Regions from separate parts of the Brevibacillus sp. NRS-1366 genome, predicted to be linked through region 2. Evidence: riboswitches for the same ligand, from Rfam matches in the RefSeq annotation. Region 2 holds a riboswitch; each other region holds the start of a gene.
The links. Region 2 has a riboswitch for cyclic di-GMP ahead of ACIFQN_RS03270 (GTP cyclohydrolase II). Riboswitches for the same ligand answer to the same signal wherever they lie in the genome.
Positions count from the first base shown of each region.

Region 1 (2,202 bases), on a different contig from region 2:
CGTTTGTGGCTGTCCTTCGCCACCTTGGGTTCCATAGAGGAGATAAGGCTTGTCCCCTTTAAACAGCATAGCCGGGTTAATCGTATGGAACGTGCGCTTGCCAGGCTCCAAATGATTGATGTGGTTCGGGTCCAAAGAGAAGTAGCTTCCACGGTTTTGCAGAAGAATGCCCGTATCTTTTGCTACAATACCGGAACCCCAGTCAAAGTAATGGCTCTGAATAATCGAGACAGCATTGCCATCTTTGTCCACTACACCGAACCAGGTGGTGTCACCTTTTGGATCGAGCGGTTCAACAGCTTTAGCGGCTTGCTTCATATCAATGCGTGCAGCCATATCTTTTCCGTGCTGCTTGGACAACAAATCATCCACAGGGATATCCACAAATGCAGGGTCAGTCAACCATTTGTCACGATCAGCAAAAGCTTGTTTGGTAGCTTCGACGATTGTGTGGTAATAATCAGGTGTACCTTCACCCATGCTCTTGAGGTCAAAATTGTTTAAGACGTTAAGAATGGAGAGCGATGCCATACCTTGGGAATTAGGTGGTACGTTGTACGCTTTATACCCACGGTAGTCGACCGTAATCGGATCTGCCCATGTGGATGTGTGTTTCTCAAAGTCTTTCAGAGTGAGCAGTCCACCATTTTTTTGCATGTCTGCTACGATCTTCTGGGCGACTTCGCCTTTATAGAATCCGTCAGCACCTTTTTTAGCGATGATTTGCAAGGTATTTGCTAGATCCTTTTGTTTGAGGAGTTCTCCTGCTTCGTAAGAATCGCCGTTTGGCTTCAGGAATATTTTGCGGTATTCATCAAAGCGTTGAAGATTTTTCAGATCATTGTCTGTTGGATCGGTAGCATACTTGGTCCAGTAGACTTGGTTTGGAGAAACAGGATATCCGTTCTCTGCGTAGCCAATCGCAGGCTCCAGCAATCTTTTCCATTGGAGCTTGCTGTCGCCCATGTTCTTATGTGCGTAGTTGTAGGCTTCCCACCAACCGGAAACAACCCCAGGCACTGTGTTGGCCGATTCGTAGCCGCGGGAAGGAATTTTTTCGTAGCCCTTGCCCTTGTAGTATTCGATCGTCGCTTTTTCGCCAGCACGACCGCTGCCATTCAATGCTTTCAGTTCTTTCGTTTTCGCATTGTAAATGAGCCAGAAGTTATCTCCGCCAATAGTTGTGTAATGAGGGTAGACAACAGCCAATGTGGAGGCAGCTGTAATGGCTGCATCAACTGCATTTCCGCCGTCTTCCAACGTTTTGAGTGCGGCAGCAGTAGCAAGATAATGAGGTGTAGTTACCATTGCGTTTGGTGACATGGAAGTTGGTCGGTTCGCTGCTTGTACTGGCGAGAGAGTCGACAGACCAATGACACCAGTCAAAGCAACGGCCGAAAGTTTTTTCCAAAATGACATTCAATGAAACCTCCTTGGTAGTATAAAAATGAATGGTAATTCCCAATAATCTCTCTGCTCGTTCTGGCCTCACCTCCTCATATAGGAGAAATGTAATAATAATACAAAATTAGACAAAATTAGACAGAGGGAGGACAAAAAAAGATCAATGATATAGGATCATTGATCTTGTCCTACATCAATATTTCGGTAGCTGGCAGGCTTGTTCGCTGTTGCGAGGGTAGCCCCTGTAGCTTTGCGTCGCCGGATTTCCCCGGGTTTGCCGATTCGATATCAATGGTTGAATACCAAGAGATTCCCAAAAGATTCCCAAAAGAGTGATTCATTCGTTGTGGGAAATTGTTCCTAAAAGGATCTGTTAGCAATTAATATAGACTATTTGTCCTTTGGGGTAAATAAGAAAAAATTTTTTAATGTGGAAAAGTTGGAATCATCAGTTAATGGTTACCTAGGTTATGATTTTCTTGGAGACTGATGGAGCAAATGCTGTAGATTGCGTCCATACAGGCTGGGAACATTCCAAGTCAGATACGGTTCTGGGACAGGGGTGTTTGTAATTTGCTGAGCCGAGCTTGTTTTCAGGTTTATCTGTTGTGCCTGTTCCAATAATTCGCTCAGGTACATTCGCAAAGCGAGGACATCCTTCTTTTCTCCTACAGGACCATGTCCAGGTACGACCTTGTGGAAAGAGTGCTCATACATTTGATCTAATATTTCAATCCATTCCGTAATATTACCGGCTTGTATACTCATACAACCGCACACCTCTTTTGGCCGAACTGC
Region 1 is NZ_JBITPN010000011.1:55,696-57,897, reverse strand. Features, by position in the region: gene ggt (gamma-glutamyltransferase) at 1-1,419, opposite strand, end outside; cyclic di-GMP riboswitch class I at 1,605-1,693, opposite strand; gene ACIFQN_RS05845 (hypothetical protein) at 1,873-2,172, opposite strand.
Region 1: another riboswitch for cyclic di-GMP. It lies ahead of ggt (gamma-glutamyltransferase); the one in region 2 lies ahead of ACIFQN_RS03270 (GTP cyclohydrolase II).

Region 2 (2,202 bases):
TTGTGCACGAATCGTTCATTGAGTATTTCGGCTTCCTTCTCCAATACACCCACTTCAACTTCTATTCCATTCTCTCTCAACAATTGAATGCTTCGTCCGGCCACCTTCGGATTCGGATCCTGCATGGCCACGACAACTCTTGAGACCCCCGAGTTTATGACTAATTCTATACAAGGAGAAGTTTTCCCGAAATGAGAGCTTGGTTCTAGTGTCACATAGAGCGTTGCGCCTTCGGTATATCCTTCAGCCATCTGGAATGCATGCACCTCTGCATGAGGTTCCCCTGCTTTCCTATGAACACCTGCACCGACTACTTGTCCGTCATTGACTATCAGTGCGCCAACGACCGGATTCGGGTTTGTTTTCCCACTGGCCGTACCTGCCAAGTCCAATGCCAGCCTCATAAAATGTTGGTCTGATTTCATATGATTAACACTCTTCATCATAGTTTAGCGGCCTCCAACAAGGAGTCGTAAATATGACCCGATTTTTCGATCTTCGTTGCCAAATACCGTTTATTATGCTCGGATACATCTCCCCAAATGGATATATGATGATCGGTTAAAAGTCCTTTTTCCCGCAAAGACTGTAGCTTTCTAGGATTGTTCGTAATAAGGCTGACTGGTTTTTGCCGCAAGCTTTGGAGTACACGTATGGCTTCTTCATAGGATCGTTGGTCATCTGCGAAGCCAAGACTAAGATTGGCCTCTACTGTATCGCATCCCTCATCTTGCAAAAGATAAGCTAACGATTTGGAGAAAAGCCCAATTCCACGACCCTCGTGATTCGCCAAATAAAAGAGAGCTCCGCTACCGTTTTCAACTATCATGCGCATGGAGTGCCGCAGTTGGTAGCCGCAATCGCATCTTTTACTTCCAAAAATGTCTCCTGTATGGCAAATGCTGTGCATCCGTATCAAGGTATGCTCCTCATTGGCAAAATCACCATATACTAGCACGGAAGACTGTTGATAGGAAGCGAGATCTGCCTGAGATAATGATTCAAGAACATCATTCTTATCCATAAATGAATTGCCTGTATTTAACCAAGTGTACCATTTAAATACGGCTTCATTATCCTCCAATTGCACAGGGAGCCGAACGGGACCAACAAGACCGATGTTGGGACATTCCGACTGTTTAAGAATGGTAAATTTATTGGCTAGCAATTTACTGACCTGGTCCGTATTCATTAATACAACTCCTTGTTTGTTAAGATTTTTATCGATCGATGGTTTGTTTCCCTACTTGAAATTAGGTAAAAAAACGCATTTTAAAAAACACAAAAAGCCCCGGTCTGAATAGACGGAGGCTTCCGTCGTATTCGGTAACTGGCTGGCATAGCGGATGCGCGCGATCCACCTTAGCCCCTGTAGCTTTGCGTCGCCACTTTTCAGTGGGTTTGCCATTATCGTACGATGTCATTGCATAAAATTAATCCCGCGATCATTGTCGAATGTGGGAAAGCAACAACAAATCAGAAACAATCGAAAGAATAGCTTTTGTATCAAGATGATTACTAAAATGAATATAAAATACAATTTCGTGAATTGCAACCAAAATATAGTATGTAGAACTTTTGGAATGTATGGCTTCGCTCGATTGGAGATATACTGAACGTCTTAAAAGTGGCTTTTCTCGAGATTTTTTAGCTTTTGAGAGCTGCTACAATTTCAACAAATTATTTGTCGAGAAATCGAAAATATGAAATATGGATGCGATATAACTAATACTCATTAAACTATCGGGTATCGAGAGCTGAACAAACACAAAAATGGGCTGCCGGTGATAATTCGGCAGCCTTTGTTAAACTAAAGGGCAGTATTATGCAACCGTATCAATCAACTTTACGTAAATCTATGGAGAATGATATTTTTAAAGGAGAAGGTATTGTGAGAGAATCCATTGAAATAATCGTATCCGAGTTTACTATGTTAAATGACGAAGAGAAAAACTTATTATTGACCTGGTTAACAAAGCATTACGGTAAGCATATTGAAATATCATCCACTGGTTTATCTTTGTGTAATCAAGATGATGTAGAAACGATTAGAAATACGCTGAGCGGTCTCATTCTAACAAAGAAATATGTCCCTGATATGCTTGGATCAAGGGAATGGTTAAAAGGTGAAAATTTGCCCCAGAAAATCTAATTTGGTCAAATTAAAGATTGGGCGATTTGAGCTTGGTGGTAAGCATATGA
Region 2 is NZ_JBITPN010000005.1:40,732-42,933, reverse strand. Features, by position in the region: gene ribD (bifunctional diaminohydroxyphosphoribosylaminopyrimidine deaminase/5-amino-6-(5-phosphoribosylamino)uracil reductase RibD) at 1-443, opposite strand, end outside; gene ACIFQN_RS03270 (GTP cyclohydrolase II) at 443-1,192, opposite strand; cyclic di-GMP riboswitch class I at 1,323-1,416, opposite strand; gene ACIFQN_RS03265 (hypothetical protein) at 1,826-2,152, shown strand.

Region 3 (2,202 bases), on a different contig from region 2:
GTAAACGATTATGAAGGTGAGGTAATAGCATAAGAGTTAAAATCGTCTCTCGCTCACCATGTCTAGCTAGCTTATATCCCCACAGTAATTCCCAATCAGTAACACCAGCATGCGTTTTCATTACTCCTGGTACGATAGAAGGATGGTACCCTTTTTGTATAAGGTAGTCCCGTACTTCTGCCCCGCTCTTATCTTCAAACATATCAAGAAAGATCGTTAACCAGGTATCCGGATATTCCAAACATGCCTGGATCGCTTCTGACAGCCTAGTACGCCCAAAAACCGCAGAACCTCTACTCATGACAACGGTACTTGCCAGCCATAATAGTTTCTCATCAATGCCTGTATGATTCTGAATCTGTTTTAATAAATTGGATAGGGGTATGGGGTTTGTAAGCAAAGATGCTCTTGCTCTGGAAGGAGTCATGGAAAGATAGAGATTATCAATTAACTGCTGACTCGGCCTTTCATCTCTTACCGGAATTTCTCGTTGTCCAAGATAATTCTCCACATAAGATACCGCGTCATGGTAAGTGTAAATGCCAGGCTTACATACAATAAACGTGAGCTGATTCCAGAAGGTAACTTTGTCTTGCTCATTTAATCCGATGGTTGTCCAATAGAAAGGTATGATTTTTCGCGTCTTTTGATGGATAGCCATGATATCCCGGTATAGTTCTTTTTCAGAGCACCCTTGATCTACGGTTACGTAATAAACTGGACTCAAGGGTTTACTCGGATCGGGGTTGTATATCTCTTGCTTGTTCGGTTTCCTCTAGACCATCTTCTTTCCAACTTAGAACCATATTCGGAATGCTGGATTCCTTCCAATTTACGTTGTAGTGTTCATCCAAGACGAGTGCCCCAACGTAATCAAGTAGTTCTGGACGAAGATCGTCTTCATTTTCTACCCAACCAAATTCCTCGTACCAGCGCTTTTTGATAGAGTTCATGTCCTCTTCAGATACGATCTCAACTCCAGCCAGCTGCTGATAATACAGGGTGATCTTCAGTAATGAATCTAGCTCCCTCCTCAATATCAAAATCAGGGGTAGCCTCCAATACCTAAATAGCCCATTTAGTTAGAACCTTTTTTACATCAACACTCACTTGAGGCTCTTGGGATTGATTTTGCTTTCTCATTGCCATCGCTCAATTCCTCCACATTTTTCAATATTGAGATTAGAGGGGAAACCCGGCGGTCATTGCACTAAGGAAGAAGACCAGTGGCTTTGCGTCCCGTCTTTCGATCTGGTTTGCCATTATCCTTCAAGGCAGATGTAACATAGAGAGCAAGTTCACTTACATTTTAAATGTGCCGTAAGCTGCACCTATGCCAATCAGTTGACTAAAATAGAGCAATCTCAATCATCATCATCAATAAAGAAAACGTCAGGAAATAAAGAGAAAGTCGAAAGTTGTTTGAAGCCCATCTCGATTCATTTTTGGCAAACAACCCATGAAGGCATGAGATCAACCAACTTAATAACAGTGCACCAGAAACGATCAAATATCCTACGCCAACGTAATTATAAGCAAATAACAAATAATTAACGAAAAATAAGCTCACAACATACGGTAGCATCTGTAGCTTTGTACGATATACACCTTTTATAACGGGAAGTAGTGGATACCCTGCCGCTCGGTATTCTTCTTTTTTTAAAATCCCGAGTGCCCAAAAGTGCGGTGGTTGCCATAAAAAAAGAAACAAGAATAAAAGCCAAGCGCCGAGTTCCAGCTTATTTGAAAAACCGCAGTAGCCGATCATTGGCGGCATAGATCCGGAAATACCTCCAATTGAAGTACTCCAGGTTGATGTCGGTTTAAGCCAAGCCGTATAGATCACTACGTAAACAAAAAGTCCAATGAAGCCCAAGGCTGCGCTTAATGGATTAACGAAAATATACAAAGTAGCCAGTCCAGCGAACCCTGCTATAATCCCAACTATCAATACATTCCGAGGTTTCAACCGCCCGCTCGGTAACGGGCGAACACGAGTCCGTTCCATTTTTAAATCTCGTACACGATCCAAGAAGTTATTTAACATCGAAGCAGCCGCAACTACTAATGTTGTTCCAAACAAAATGAATATCAATGTTAAATCGCCAGACGTCAATCTTGAAGCAAGACAATAACCAGCAAACGCACAAAATAAATTAGAAACCAAAATTCCTGGCTTGGTAATAGAAATCCAATCCCTCC
Region 3 is NZ_JBITPN010000022.1:42,824-45,025, reverse strand. Features, by position in the region: gene ACIFQN_RS16820 (hypothetical protein) at 1-661, opposite strand, end outside; gene ACIFQN_RS16815 (hypothetical protein) at 732-1,043, opposite strand; cyclic di-GMP riboswitch class I at 1,187-1,271, opposite strand; gene cyoE (heme o synthase) at 1,349-2,202, opposite strand, start outside.
Region 3: another riboswitch for cyclic di-GMP. It lies ahead of ACIFQN_RS16815 (hypothetical protein); the one in region 2 lies ahead of ACIFQN_RS03270 (GTP cyclohydrolase II).

Region 4 (2,202 bases), on a different contig from region 2:
ATTGCATTTCAGTACTAGCCGTAACTTCTTGGATGGTCAACGTAATCGTTTCAGATGCTTGACTAGATTGTCCCGCGCTGGCCGTTAGCTCTTCGGAGGACATCGCCACGTGTTCTGAACTGATATTAATTTGCCGTACCAACTCACGAAGATTGTCCGTCATTTGATTGAATGATACCGCAAGACTCCCGATTTCATCTTTATTTTTTACGCGAAGCTGCTCTGCTGTTAAATCACCGGATGCGATTTGCTCTGCAATCCTGGCCATAGCGACGATAGGCTTGGACATCATTCGCGAACTAACGTAGCCAATCACTATCGCTAAAATAAAGGCAGCAATGCTAAGCACGGCGACGTTCGTAATCGCAGTATTAACAATCTCTGTATTTCTTATATTCCCTTCTTCCATGGATTGCAGTTGAAATGCAGCCAGCTTCTCTGCTTGTGGGTCAAGCTTTCTTCCAAAGTCCAAGACTTCACGCTTATAATAATCCATTATCTTGTCATCCGGTTCATTGTTCTTTACCATCGTAAGTAATGGATCAAATTTTTGTTTGTACTCTTGGTTCATCACTTGTAGTTCCTGTAACCCTGTTTGCAACTCTTCAATTTGAGATAACGAAACGGTCTCACTAATCAGACGCGTTACCATATCGTAAGAAGTTTGTAAGTCGTCTAAAAACTTTTGGTCTCCTGTCAGCAAATATCCACGTAACCTACTATTTTCTTTCGCAGCCTCCGCTTGTATTTTTTGAACATTTGACAAGATCACTGCTCGTCTTTCAATCAAATCTGTATATCCTACATCAATTTTTTGAAGGTAATACGATGAAATACCACTTGTAATCACCAAAAGAAGCGCGACGACTAAAAAAGCCCCTATCAACTTCTTTCCAATAGTCAAATTCACGATGAACACCCCTATTCATTTGTTTGTCCAATCTAATATGTAAGCGCTTCTTGGAAGTACACAACAAAAAAACCCCTTTCCAATAAAAGGAGTTCTGAAACAGATCAAAAAGCTCACATCTGTCGTCGGTAACTGGCTGACATCATGTCTCCTTCGTACATCTTAGCCCCTATAGCTTTGCGTCTCCACTTTTCAATGGATTTGCCCTTTCGAATGGAAGGTTTATGTATGAAATTAATGAGTCGAACCCATTTTTCAAATGATAGGTACTACAAATAAGCAAGGAGCCCTAGTAATTGAATGAGAGAGAATAGGAGCATCGACATATTTCGCCAACAACCACCATGATTGTAGTAGGATAGACATGAAAAGTCAACATTTGTCTATTATTACATATCAAAGGCAAGTTGGATTAATTTTACAATAAATGTAAATTTATGATGATTCGTAAACAAAAAACCGCGGGGTACAGTGCATATTCCCGCGTTCTCTCTTTCAGTTATTTGCTTGCGTGCACATTTGCTGCACTTCCGCTTGTTTCTTTTTGATAAAATCGACGAACAGTTGAAACAGCTTCAATTGCTCCTGATCACTCTGAAACATCATTTCCGGATGCCACTGGACAGCGACTAAAAACGGGTATTTCGTATGCACGATCGCTTCGATAATGCCGTCCTCTGCGATCGCAGCTACTTCCAAACCGTCCCAGAAGCAGTCTACCTCTCGATTATACTATCATATGGAAAAATCCTCTTCCTCCCTTCTTTTTTAACTGACTATATTTTTAAAATAACGATAGATTTGCTCTAATCTTTTCACTTGCTTTCCATTCGGATTCTCCATATTTCCGAACTCGAAAAACTTCACTTTTTTCATTCCTACATATTGAAAAACAGCTCTTTTCATGAGCATTTTATGAGCGTTATTCAGGAAAAACAAAGGATAATGCGTAGGTCCCTTCATGACGGAAATACATACGACCGATTTTCCTTTTAAAAGTCCCTCTGGCAGCAAACCTCCTGTATCCCTGTAGGCAAAATTGGAAGCAAACATTTGGTCAATGTAACCCATGAGCATGGCAGGAGGTCTTCCCCACCAAATCGGGTAAACCAAAACAATCTTATCCGCCCACATGATTTGATTTCGATACTTTTCAAGCTTGGGATCGCGGTGCATATCTCTTCTTCGTTTTTCTTTATTAAAAACCAGCAGTGGATCAAATCCTTCCTCATACAAGTCCAAGACCTGAATCTCCTTGATAGCGGGATTCTCATGACTACCTTTGAGAACCT
Region 4 is NZ_JBITPN010000013.1:128,429-130,630, reverse strand. Features, by position in the region: gene ACIFQN_RS07610 (methyl-accepting chemotaxis protein) at 1-910, opposite strand, end outside; cyclic di-GMP riboswitch class I at 1,035-1,126, opposite strand; gene ACIFQN_RS07605 (gamma-glutamyl-gamma-aminobutyrate hydrolase family protein) at 1,406-1,609, opposite strand; gene ACIFQN_RS07600 (NAD(P)H-dependent oxidoreductase) at 1,679-2,202, opposite strand, start outside.
Region 4: another riboswitch for cyclic di-GMP. It lies ahead of ACIFQN_RS07610 (methyl-accepting chemotaxis protein); the one in region 2 lies ahead of ACIFQN_RS03270 (GTP cyclohydrolase II).